3 regions of the Kitasatospora sp. NPDC054795 genome follow, and region 1 is predicted to be linked to each of the others. Evidence: riboswitches for the same ligand, from Rfam matches in the RefSeq annotation. Region 1 holds a riboswitch; each other region holds the start of a gene.
What was found. A riboswitch is a leader RNA that binds a small molecule or an ion and turns the genes downstream of it on or off. The one in region 1 is predicted to bind S-adenosylmethionine.
Positions count from the first base shown of each region.

Region 2: linked by a shared signal. The riboswitch ahead of ACWGJO_RS27830 (aminotransferase class V-fold PLP-dependent enzyme) and the one ahead of thrC (threonine synthase) in region 1 are both predicted to bind S-adenosylmethionine.
Region 3: linked by a shared signal. The riboswitch ahead of ACWGJO_RS04300 (IclR family transcriptional regulator) and the one ahead of thrC (threonine synthase) in region 1 are both predicted to bind S-adenosylmethionine.

Region 1 covers NZ_JBSHAP010000131.1:5,307-9,295, reverse strand. Annotated here, with positions in the region: gene ACWGJO_RS33955 (cold-shock protein) at 1-4, opposite strand, end outside; gene ACWGJO_RS33950 (ubiquitin-like small modifier protein 1) at 542-820, opposite strand; gene thrC (threonine synthase) at 856-2,136, opposite strand; SAM riboswitch class I at 2,153-2,289, opposite strand; gene ACWGJO_RS33940 (glucosyl-3-phosphoglycerate synthase) at 2,401-3,438, shown strand; gene ACWGJO_RS33935 (alpha,alpha-trehalose-phosphate synthase (UDP-forming)) at 3,477-3,989, shown strand, end outside.
Region 2 covers NZ_JBSHAP010000088.1:21,655-25,643, reverse strand. Annotated here, with positions in the region: gene ACWGJO_RS27840 (response regulator) at 1-333, shown strand, start outside; gene trpD (anthranilate phosphoribosyltransferase) at 453-1,529, shown strand; SAM riboswitch class IV at 1,638-1,756, shown strand; gene ACWGJO_RS27830 (aminotransferase class V-fold PLP-dependent enzyme) at 1,808-3,193, shown strand; gene ACWGJO_RS27825 (Lrp/AsnC family transcriptional regulator) at 3,208-3,489, opposite strand; gene ACWGJO_RS27820 (rhomboid family intramembrane serine protease) at 3,486-3,989, opposite strand, start outside.
Region 3 covers NZ_JBSHAP010000007.1:57,009-60,997, forward strand. Annotated here, with positions in the region: gene ACWGJO_RS04295 (threonine/serine exporter family protein) at 1-506, shown strand, start outside; gene ACWGJO_RS04300 (IclR family transcriptional regulator) at 580-1,293, opposite strand; SAM riboswitch class I at 1,494-1,636, opposite strand; gene ACWGJO_RS04305 (hypothetical protein) at 1,735-2,808, opposite strand; gene ACWGJO_RS04310 (AfsR/SARP family transcriptional regulator) at 3,070-3,989, shown strand, end outside.

The DNA of each region.
Region 1 (3,989 bases):
CCATTCCGAACTCCCCTAGTGCTGTGCTGGCCCTTCACGCGCCCGCAGGTCGCGGGCCCGGATTGGTTGAAGGCCGGCCCGGGGAACCCCCCCTGGGCGCAGCCGTGCACGCCGCAACCCTCCGTGCAGGACGCCAGGCGGCTTCCGGCGAGCGGGTGATTGCGTCGACCGCCGCTGAATGTATCCGGATCGACGCCCTCTGCAACAGGGCCAGCCACCGGTAATTCCGCCTCGATATCAAGGGACAGGACGGGCCGAATCGGAATAATCTCGGCATTTCACGCCGGACATAGCGGACGAATTACTCAAATGTCCGCGGGAATTCTGACATCTGCCTGACATGTTTCACGGGCCGGCCCCGCCGGCCGGACGCCCCCGGGCCGAGCACTGCGGGGGCCGAAAGGGAAACCCTGTTCCCAACCGAGCCACACTCTACTCCGACTCGACCGGGAAATATTCCGGCCGGAATGCCAGCGGTCGCCCGCGCATACGGGAAACGGAATTCCGGACGCGCGGGCGACCGCGGGTTGGTCGCGAAGGCTCAGCAGCCGCCGGCCACCGCCGGGATGATCGAGATGCCGGCGCCGTCCTTGATCTCCGTCGCCAGGCCCTCGGCGAAACGCACGTCGTCGTCGTTCACGTAGACGTTCACGAAGCGGCGCAGCTTGCCGGTGTCGTCCAGGATGCGGGCCGAGATGCCCGGGTGGTTCTTCTCCAGGTCGGCGACGACCTCGGCCAGGGTGGCACCCTCGGCGGTCACCACGGCGGCACCGTCGGTGTAGGTGCGGAGGATGGTGGGAATGCGGACGTTGGCGCTCATGACTCTCCTAGCGGGGGCGGGGCCGATCGGGTGGTTCAGGCGGACGCGAGGCCGGCGGCGCGGAACGAGTCCAGCGTCGGGCGGATGACGGCGGTCATCCCGGCGTCGGAGACGGCGTCCAGGGTCTTCAGGCCGTCGCCGGTGTTGATCGCGACGGTCTCCTTGGCCGGATCCAGCTGCCCGGTCTCGACCAGCTTCTTCAGCACGCCGACGGTCACCCCGCCCGCGGTCTCGGCGAAGATGCCCTCGGTCCGCGCCAGCAGCCGGATCGCCGCCACGACCTCGGCGTCCGTGACATCCTCCACCGCGCCACCGGTGCGGCGGGCGATGTCCAGCACGTACGGGCCGTCGGCCGGGTTGCCGATCGCCAGCGACTTGGCGATGGTGTCCGGCTTGACCGGCTTGATCACGTCCCGGCCGGCCTTGAACGCGGCCGACACCGGCGAGCAGCCCTCGGCCTGGGCGCCGAAGATCCGGTACGGCCGGTCCTCGACCAGGCCGAGCCTGATCAGCTCCTGGAGGCCCTTGTCGATCTTCGTCAGCTGCGAGCCCGAGGCGATCGGGATCACGATCTGCTCCGGCAGCCGCCAGCCGAGCTGCTCGCAGATCTCGTACGCCAGCGTCTTGGAACCCTCGCCGTAGTAGGGCCGCAGGTTCACGTTGACGAAGCCCCAGCCCTCGCCGGCCGAATCGCCGATCAGCTCCGAGCAGAAGCGGTTCACGTCGTCGTAGTTGCCCTCGATGCCGACCAGCTCGCCGCCGTACACCCCGGCCATGACGACCTTGCCCTGCTCCAGGTCGTGCGGGATGAACACGCAGGACCGGAACCCGGCCCGGGCCGCCGCCGCCCCCACCGCGCCGGCCAGGTTGCCGGTGGAGGAGCAGGACAGCGTGGTGTACCCGAACGCCCGGGCCGCCTCGATCGCGCAGGCGACCACCCGGTCCTTGAACGAGTGCGTCGGGTTCCCGGAGTCGTCCTTGACGTGCAGCTGGGCGGTGAAACCGAGCTCCCGGCCCAGGTTGTCCGCCTTCACCAGCGGGGTCCACCCCGGGTTCAGATTGGGCTTCGACGCCACGTCGGCCGGAACCGGCAGCAGCGGCGCGTACCGCCAGATGGACGCCGGACCGGCCTCGATCCGCTTGCGCAGCTCCTCGGCGCCCTCGCTGCCGAACTCGTAGGCGATCTCCAGCGGGCCGAAGCACTCCAGGCAGGCGAAGCTGGGGCCGAGCGGGAAGCGGGTGCCGCACTCGCGACAGGACAGCGCGGCGGCGGGGCCGAGGTCGACGGAAACGGGTGCGGCAGTGTCGATAGCCATGATGGCGAGGCCTCTCTCCTCATCTTCCCCGTGGCACGGTCGCGCCACAGGCCGGAATTGGCACCTGTCCCGCCGGGGCCTGTCGACAGACAGCCGCGCGGGAAGGTTGCCGGGACGTCAACGGGCCGTTCCCTCAGTCCCTCTGGATGAGCTTGTGAAATTGTGGTGGTGCTCAACGGCGACCCCGGCGTGCAAAGGTCCGACCGCTGTACGAAGACTGTATCCGAAGGCGTCAATCCTGAACGGGTGCGTCCGCCACGCGAGATGACCCGTCCCACCGACCCCGCCGAGGAGACCTCCGTGCCCGCCGAACCGATTCCCGAGCTCCTCCCGCAGGCGGCGTCCTGGCTGCGCCGCCGCTCCTGGAGCGCGGCCGACCGGCCGGTCCGCACCCTCCTCGCCGCCAAGGAACGCACCGGCCGCACCGTCAGCGTGGTCCTCCCCGCCCTGGACGAGGAGGCCACCGTCGGCGACATCGTCCGCACCATCCGCCGCGAGCTGATGGAACGCCTCCCGCTCGTCGACGAACTCGTCGTCGTCGACTCGGGCTCCACCGACGCCACCGCCGCCGTCGCCGCCGAGGCCGGCGCCCGGGTCGAGCACCGCGACGCCGTCCTGCCCCGGCTGCCCGCCGTCCCCGGCAAGGGCGAGGTGCTCTGGCGCTCGCTGCTGATCACCCGCGGCGACATCGTCTGCTTCGTCGACGCCGACCTGCGCGAATTCGACCCGGCCCTCGTCTCCGGCATCCTCGGCCCGCTGCTGACCGACGAGTCCATCCAGCTGGTCAAGGCCATGTACGACCGCCCGCTGGAATCCGAGGGCGCCGTCCTGCCCGCCGGCGGCGGCCGGGTCACCGAACTCGTCGCCCGGCCCCTGCTCAACCTCCACTGGCCGGAACTCGCCGGTTTCGTCCAGCCCCTCGGCGGCGAGTACGCGGCCCGCCGCTCACTGCTCGAACGGCTGCCCTTCCCCACCGGCTACGGCGTCGAACTCGGCCTGCTGGTCGACGCCCTGGAACTGGCCGGCCTGGACGCCCTGGCCCAGGTGGACGTCGGCGTCCGGCACCACCGCCACCAGGACGGCCAGGCCCTCGGCCGGATGGCCGCCACCATCTACCGGACCGCCCTGGAACGCCTCGACCGCACCCACCGCCTCAAGGCCTCCGCCGACCTCGTCCACCCCCGGCTCACCCAGTTCACCCGCGACCCGGAAACCCGCGCCTTCACCGCCCACACCCACCCGGTGACCGCCCTGGAACGCCCCCCGATGCACACCGTCCCCGAATACGCGACCCGTCATTGAGGGGTTTGCCGCCCCGAACCCCCGGCAACATCCCAACCATGGGCGATCTCACGACCAACCGTTCGAGCTCGACCGGCACCGCCCCCGTCCTGGTTGCCTCCAACCGGGGACCGGTGTCCTTCGGCACCGCCGACGACGGCACGCTGACCCTGCGCCGCGGCGGCGGCGGACTGGTCTCCGGCCTCTCCGCCATCGCGGACCCGAACGCCGTCTGGGTCTGCGCCGCCCTCAACGACGCCGACCGCAGAGCCGCCGCCGAGGCGCCGCGGGGCCGCCTAGACCTGGCCGGCCACGAGGTCGGCGGCCAGGCCGTACGGATGCTGGACATCGACCCGCAGACCTTCGCCCGCGCCTACAACGGCGTCGCCAACTCCACCCTGTGGTTCGTCCACCACCTGCTCTACGCGACGCCCACGGCACCCGCCTTCGACGCCGGCTTCCGCACCGAGTGGGCCGCCTACCGGGCGTACAACGAGGCCTTCGCCGAGGCCCTGGCCGCCGAGGCCGCACCGAACGCCGCGGTCCTGGTCCAGGACTACCACCTCTCCCTG
Region 2 (3,989 bases), on a different contig from region 1:
CCCGCCGAGGATCTTCCGGAACTGTCCTACCTGGAGTGCGCGACCACCCCCGCGGTGCTCAAGGCACTGGAGAAGGGGGGCGTGGACCTCTGCGTGCTGGACGGCGAGGCCGTTCCGGCCGGGGGGCTGGGGCTCGGCCGCCAGCTCAAGGACGAGATCTACGGCTGCCCGCCGGTGCTGGTGCTGATCGGCCGGCCGCAGGACTCCTGGCTCGCCGCCTGGAGCCGGGCGGACGCCGCCATCTCCCGCCCGGTGGAGCCGGTGGCGCTGGCCGGGGCGGTCGCCACCCTGCTGCGGGCGCGACTGGCGAAGCGGACTCCGGCCGTCCGCTGAATTCCCCCCCGGCAACTGGAAAAGAGGGGGGTAGAAGCGGCCGCTTCGCTCGATAGGCTGGCTCCATCCGTACGGACGTCCCCCCGGAGCGGGGAACCGACAAACAGCTGGAGTCAGCCATGGTGAACGTGAACCCTGCGAACGGCGGTAGCGACCCCGCGCAGGTGATCCGCACCTGGCCGGACCTCCTGGCGGCGCTGTTGCAGGGGGAGGACCTCGACCGCGCCTCCACCGCGTGGGCGATGGACCGGATCATGAGCGGCGAGGCGTCCCCCGTGCAGGTGGCCGGGTTCATGATCGCTCTGCGGGCCAAGGGCGAGTCGGTCGAGGAGATCGCCGGCCTGGTCGACGCGATGTACGAGCACGCCGAGCCGCTGGAGATCCCCGGACCGGCGGTGGACATCGTCGGCACCGGCGGGGACCGGGCGAAGACCGTCAACATCTCCACCATGTCGGCGATCGTCGCGGCGGCCGCCGGCGCCAAGGTGGTCAAGCACGGCAACCGGTCGGCCTCCTCCACCAGCGGCTCCTCGGACGTGCTGGAGAAGCTCGGGGTGGCGCTGGACCTCTCCTCGCAGCGGGTCGCCGAGGTGGCCGAGGAGGTCGGTCTCACCTTCTGCTTCGCGGCCAAGTTCCACCCCTCGATGCGGCACGCCGCGACCGCGCGGCGCGACCTCGGGGTGCCGACCTCCTTCAACATCCTCGGCCCGCTCACCAACCCGGCCAAGGTCACCGCGCACGCCATCGGCTGCTTCGACACCCGGCTGGCCGGGCTGATCGCCGGGGTGCTGGCCGAACGGGGCGCGACGGCGCTGGTCTTCCGCGGCGACGACGGGCTGGACGAGCTGACCATCACCACCACCTCGCAGGTCTGGCTGGTGCGCGACGGGGTGGTCACCGAGACCACCTTCGACCCGCGGGACGTCGGCATCGAACTGGTCGGCATCGAAGCGCTGCGCGGGGCGGACGCCTCGTACAACGCCGAGGTCGCGCGGCGGCTGCTGGCGGGGGAGCACGGGCCGGTGCGGGACGCCGTTCTGCTGAACACGGCGGCGGCGCTGGTCGCGCTGGACCTCGGCGAGGCGCCGCTCGCCGAGCAGCTGGCGGCCGGCATGGAGCGGGCCGCGGAGGCGATCGACTCCGGTGCCGCGCAGGACCTGCTGCGACGCTGGTCGGAGGCCACCAGCCGGATCTGAGGCGGTAGTTGGGGAGCCCGTGCCGGAACGCCGGTACGGGCTCCCGCGCTGTCCGGATGTTGGATGCCCGTTTGACCACCCGATGGACGCGGCCTAGAGTCTTCGCCAGGTCATGAGTGACAGCGCGAAGCCCCAGCTGGCTGTCCGGCAACCCTCCGTCCGTGGCGGGGTGCCCTGGGTGAGGACCGGGTCGTCACGGCAAGCCGTCCGTGCGACAAGCGCGGACGCCGGACGAGCAGCACTCCCGGGGTCCCTCACCCCTGAAGGAGTGCATCCTCATGTCCGCTCTCGCCATCACCGAGACCTGCGCCCCGCTCGCCGTCCTCGGCGCCGATGTCCAGGTCCCGCTCGCCAACGGTGAGAAGGTCGGCTACGCGGCGCTGGACTACGCGGCCAGCTCCCCGGCGCTCCAGCGGGTGTGGGACGACGTCGCCGCCTACGCGCCGTACTACGGCAGCGTCCACCGTGGGGCCGGGTACCTCTCCCAGCTGTCCACCGACCTGTTCGAGCAGAGCCGCCGCACCGTCGGCGAGTTCCTCGACCTGCGCGAGGGCGACGAGGTGGTCTTCACCCGGGCCACCACCGACTCGCTCAACCTGCTGGCCGCGGCCGTTCCGGCCGGCACCCGGGTGTTCGCCTTCGAGACCGAGCACCACGCCTCGCTGCTGCCCTGGGCGCACGCCGGACTGGGTGTCACCTACCTGCGGGCACCGCGCTCCCGGGCCGAGGCGGTGGCCGCGCTGGACGCAGCCCTCGCCGGGGCGCCCGAGGGCCCCAAGCTGCTCTGCGTCACCGGCGCCTCCAACGTGACCGGCGAGCTGTGGCCGGTCGCCGAGCTGACCCGGACCGCGCACCGGCACGGCGCCCGGGTGGTGCTGGACGCCGCCCAGCTGGCGCCGCACCACCGGGTCTCGGTCCGCGAGCTGGACGTCGACTGGATCGCCTTCTCCGGCCACAAGATCTACGCGCCGTTCGGCGCCGGGGTGCTGGCCGGCCGGGCGGACTGGCTGGACGCGGCCGAGCCGTACCTGGCCGGCGGCGGGGCGACCCGGACGGTGGCCCGGGAGAGCGACGGCTCGGTGGCCGTGCAGTGGCACACCGGTCCGGCCCGGCACGAGGCCGGCTCGCCGAACGTCATCGGCGCCTACGCGATCGCCTCGGCCTGCCGGGCCCTGACCGAGGCCGGCTTCGAGGCGCTGGAGGCCCGCGAGCAGCAGCTGATCGCCCGGCTGACGGCCGGGCTGGCGCAGATCCCGCAGGTCAAGGTGCTGAACCTGTTCGGCTCCGACTCCGCCCGGGTCGGCGTGCTGTCCTTCGTCGTCCGGGGCTGGAACAGCTCGCACTTCTCGGCCGCGCTGTCCGCCGAGTACGGCATCGGGGTGCGCGACGGCCTGTTCTGTGCCCACCCGCTGGTGCGCACGCTGCTCGGGGACGAGGACGTCGCTCCGTCCGAGTGCGGGGCGCCGGAGCCCTCGCTGCCGGGCGAGCGCAGCCTGAACGCGATCCGGGTGAGCTTCGGCGCCGGGACGCCGGACGAGCACGTCGACCGCTTCCTGACCGCCGTCCGGGAGCTGGTCACGGACGGGGCGGCCTGGAACTACCGCAACGAGGGCGGGCGCTGCGTCGCGACGGTGCAGATCGACCGGGGCCGGCGCGAGGGCTGAGCGAGGGCTGAGCGCTACTCGTCCAGGCCCAGGGCGAAGGCGGCTTCCAGGTCGTGCTGGGAGTAGGTGCGGAAGGCGATCTGGGTCTCGGTGTGGGCCACGCCCGGGACCTTGTTGAGCCGGCCCGGAATGACCTCGGCCAGGTCGTCGTGCCGGCGCACCCGCACCATCGCCACCAGGTTGTAGCCCCCGGTCACCGAGTAGACCTCGCTGACGCCGTCGATGGCGGCGATGGATTCGGCGATCTCCGGGATGCGGTCGACACTGGTCTTGATCAGGACGATGGCGGTGATCACAGTTCGGGCTCCTTTGTGGGGTGGCGCCAGCGTATCGGGCGTCGGCCGGGTCGTCGCGGGGGGTGGCGAACCACGGTGCAGGCGTAGAGGAACCCGGCCGAGAAGCCGATCACGTGGACCAGGTACGCCACCCCGGGCCCGGCCGAGTGCACCGACCACCACTGCAGGGCGAACCAGAGGCCGAGCACCAGCCAGGCGGGGAAGCGCAGCGGCAGGAAGAGCAGCAGCGGGACGAGGGTGGTGACGCGGGCCCGGGGGTGGAGGCGCAGATAGGCGCCGAGCACGGCCGCGATCGCCCCGGAGGCCCCGATGAGCACCCGGGTGGAGTTCGGCGAGTGCGCCTCGGCGAGCGCGAAGCCGTACGTGGTCAGGCTGCCGGCGGCCAGGTAGAAGACGGCGTACCGGGCCCGGCCCAGCCGCCGTTCGACGGTGGGGCCGAAGACCTGGAGGAAGAGCAGGTTCCCCAGCAGGTGCAGCCAGCCGGCGTGCAGGAAGAGCCC
Region 3 (3,989 bases), on a different contig from region 1:
TGGCCGCGGCCGCGACGGCGGCCGGCGTGCCGGCCGCCGCGCTGGCGGACGTGCAGGTGGCCAGGCCGAGCTGGTGGGTGATCGCGCTGGGGCTGGCGCTCGCGGTGGCCGGCGTGGTGGTCAGCGTGAACACCCCGCCCTCGGCCGTCCCGTGGATCGTCGTGGTGATCGCGGTCAGCGTCACGGTCCAGGTGGTGGTGGGGTCGGCGCACGGCGCGGCGGTCGGCGGCCTGGCCGGCGCGGTCACCGCCGCGGCCGCGGCCACCCTGGTGCACTGGCTGCCGGGCGGTCCGCTCTGGCAGGTGCTCTACCTCCCGGCGTTCTGGATCGTGGTACCGGGCTCCTTCGGCCTGCTGCACACCGCGCAGATCGAGGTCGGGAACGGCGCGCAGTCGGTGCTGACGGCCGTGTCGGCGGTCTTCGGAGTGTCGATCGGCACCCTGATCGGCTCGGTGATCAGCCGGATCCCCCGTCCCTCCCGCACCGTGCTGCTGCCCCGGGCCTGAGCCCGGGGCAGGCGGGCCCGCCCGTGTCGGGGCCCCGATGCAGCCGGGGGCCGGATGCGGGCGGGGCCCCGGCTCAGGGGTGGCGCAGCGCCTCGGTGAGCCGATGGGCGGCCTCGACGACGGCCTGGGAGAGCTGGGCGCCGGGGTGCCGGGTGAGGCGTTCGATCGGCCCGGACACCGTGACGGCGGCGACCACCCGGTTGGACTGGCCGCGGACCGGCGCGGAGACGGAGGCCACCCCGAGTTCGCGCTCGCCGACCGACTGGGCCCAGCCCCGGCGCCGTACGCCGCTCAGCGCGGTGGCGGTGAAGCGGGCGCCCTGCAGTCCGCGGTGGAGCCGTTCGGGCTCCTCCCAGGCGAGCAGGATCTGGGCGGCGGCGCCGACCTTCATGGGAAGGGTGACGCCCACCGGAACGGTGTCGCGCAGGCCGGTGAGGCGCTCGGCGGCGGCCACGCAGATCCGCACCTCGCCCTGCCGGCGGTAGAGCTGGGCGCTCTCGCCGGTGATGTCGCGCAGCTGGGCGAGGACCGAGCCGGCCGCGGCCAGCAGCCGGTCCTCCCCGGCCGCCGTCGCGAGCTCGCCGAGCCGCGGGCCGAGCATGAACCGGCCCTGGTTGTCCCGGCTGACCAGACGGTGGCGTTCGAGTGCGACGGCCAGCCGGTGGGCGGTGGGCCGCGCCATGCCGGTGGCGGCGACCAGGCCGCCCAGCGTGGCGGGGCCGGCCTCCAGGGTGCCGAGGATCGAGGTGACCTTGTCGAGCACGCCGACGCCGCTCGTGTTCTCCATGTGGGGGTACTCCAGTCTCGGGGCCCGGAGCAGCGGACGGTCGCTGCTCACGGCGGCTCCTGGCGGGGAGCCGGGGGGTGTGGTCAGCGAGGACGGGCCGGGGGAAACGGCCGATTGCCTGCGCCGGGCACGAGACGGGTACGCGAAAGCGCCGGGGCGGGAAGCGCCCGGGCGAAGGACAGCACAGAGAGCACCGTGTCTCCTCATCTTTCCCGCGCCACAGTGGCGACAGGCCGGAGTTGGCACTGCCCCCGGACGGCACGGCGCGTACTTCGGACGCCGGGTCGAACGGGGAGTTGCCGGGGCTTCGTAGGGCCGGTCCCTCCACCCCTCTGGATGATTCGCCAGGAACGATACAAGACTTCCCGGGCCGCTCGGCAAGCCCCCCACTTCCGATCCCCACCTCCGACCCCCACCCCCGGCCGCCGCCCGCGGGCCCGCTCAGCGGTGGCGCGGCTCCGGCAGGCCGGTGCACGGGGCCCGGTCCGGGCCGCCGGGGGCGGTGGTGTCCCAGTCGCTCAGGGCGGCGAGGGCGGCGGCGCGTTCGGAGGCCGTCGGCCGGGTGCCCTCGGGGCCGAGCAGGTAGTCGGCGACCGGGGTGAGCAGCAGGGTCGCGTCGCCGGCCGGGAGCAGCAGGGCCTCGTCCCACCGGTGCCGGATGACGGTGCGGCGCAGCAGGGTGCCGTGGCGCGGCCGGAGCGGGCGGTGGCGGCCGCGGCGGCGGCGCCGTTCGGGGGCGACCTCGGTCTCCAGGACGGTGCGCACGTCCCGCAGGGAGCCGAGCGGCACGTGTTCGGCGGCGAGGTCGAGGAGGGCCGCGGCCTCCGGGGCGAGCCGGTAGGCGGCGACCACCGCGGCGGTCTCGACGGGGTCGAAGGGCTGCCCGGCGAGCTGGGCCACGTCGATCACGTCGCCCGCGAGGAAGGCGCGCCCGAGCCCCTCCTCGGCGAGGGCGATCAGGCATTCCACGTGGTCGTCGGCGGCCAGGTAGGGGCGGACCGGGACGGAGGCGAGGTCGCCGGTGAGCGCGGCGGTGGCGACCCGTACCTGGTACCACGGGTCCAGCAGCGGGTCCTCGCCCGGCCAGCGCAGGGTGACGGCGGTGTGCCGGGGCCGCTCGCCGAACAGGGTGACCTCCACGGACTCCACCGGGTGATCGGTGACCAGCCGGTTGACGGTCTGCCAGAGCGTGGCCTCCGTGGGGCTGACGAGGCCGAGCTCGGCCAGCGGCCGGGGCAGGTCGGGCGGGTAGTAGCCGGCCAGTGGCAGGTCGCGGATCGGACGGACCCCGGTGGCGTCGGCGAGGTCGCGCGCGACGCCCGCGTAGCACTCGGCCCGGTCGCGGGCGCGCTGCAGCTCGGCGCGGGCGTGCCGGCCCATCCGGACGCCGTCCCGGGCGAGCGCGGCGAGCACCAGGTACGGGAGGTGGCGCTCGCCCCGGGCGCGGTGGAGCAGGTCGACCGGTCCGGCGGCCGGGTCGACGTCGAGCAGCCGGTGGAGCAGGTCGGTGTTCATGGGGGTCCGCCTCCGAGAGCCGTGGTGGTCGGCCGGACGGCGGCCGGGCGACCGGGGACGTGGCGGGTCCGGCGGTCGGGGCCGGGCCGACTGCGGGCGCCACACCGTCGATTGTGGTCACGGCCGATCAACGCCGGATCACCACCGGGTCGATGATCCCTCGACATCCCGCGGGGTGCCGTGGGTTGATAGGGGCTCATCGAATCGGGGGGCGGCACGTGCGCGGACGGGGGCGAGCACATGAGGCGGGCAGGTGCAGGGATGGATGATTTCCGGTTCTCGGTGCTGGGACTGATGAGAGCGCAGCGCGGCGCGACCGCGCTGAAGGTGGGCAGCCCCCAGCAGCAGGCGATGCTGGCGGTGCTGCTGCTGCGGCCCGGCCACGGCGCGAGCGCCACCGACCTGATCGACGCCCTGTGGGGCGAGGAGCCGCCGGGCACCGCGATGACGACGGTGCGCACGTACGCCTGGCGGTGGCGCAAGGTGCTGCACGGCGAGGAACCGGACGCGCCGACCGTACTGACCTCGGCCGGGGACGGCTACCGGCTGGTGCTGCCCAAGCACGCGGTGGACGCGGCGCAGGCGGAGGAGCTGGCGGCGCAGGCCGAGCGCACGGCGGCCGCCGGGGAGCCGCAGCAGGCGCGTGATCTGCTGAACCAGGCACTGGAGTTGTGGCAGGGCGAGCCGCTGGCCGGCATCCCCGGCCCGTTCGCGCAGCGCCAGCGCCAGCGGCTCCAGGAGCTGCGGCTGACCCTGCTGGAGGAGCGGATCGCCCTGGACCTGGCGCTCGGCCGCTACTCCCGGTGCATCCCGGAGCTGACCTCGCTGACCACCGAACACCCGCTGCACGAGCGGGCGTACGGGCTGCTGATGCGCGCGCTGTACCAGGCCGGGCGGCAGGCGGACGCGCTGGCGGTGTTCCGCGGCGCGCGTCAGCTGTTCCTGGCCGAACTGGGCGTGGCGCCCGGAGCGGAGCTGGACCTGCTGCACCAGCGGATCCTGGAGGGCGACCCGACGCTGGCCGCCCCGGCGCCGGTCCTCCGGCCGGTGTCCGCCGTACCCGGGCCGGCCGCGCCCGTGCCCGGCCCGGCGGAGCGGACCGTTCCCGGGACCGGATCGCCGGAGCCGGCCGGCGGACCCGCGGTACCGGACGCACCCGCCGCCGCCCCGGCCGGGAACGG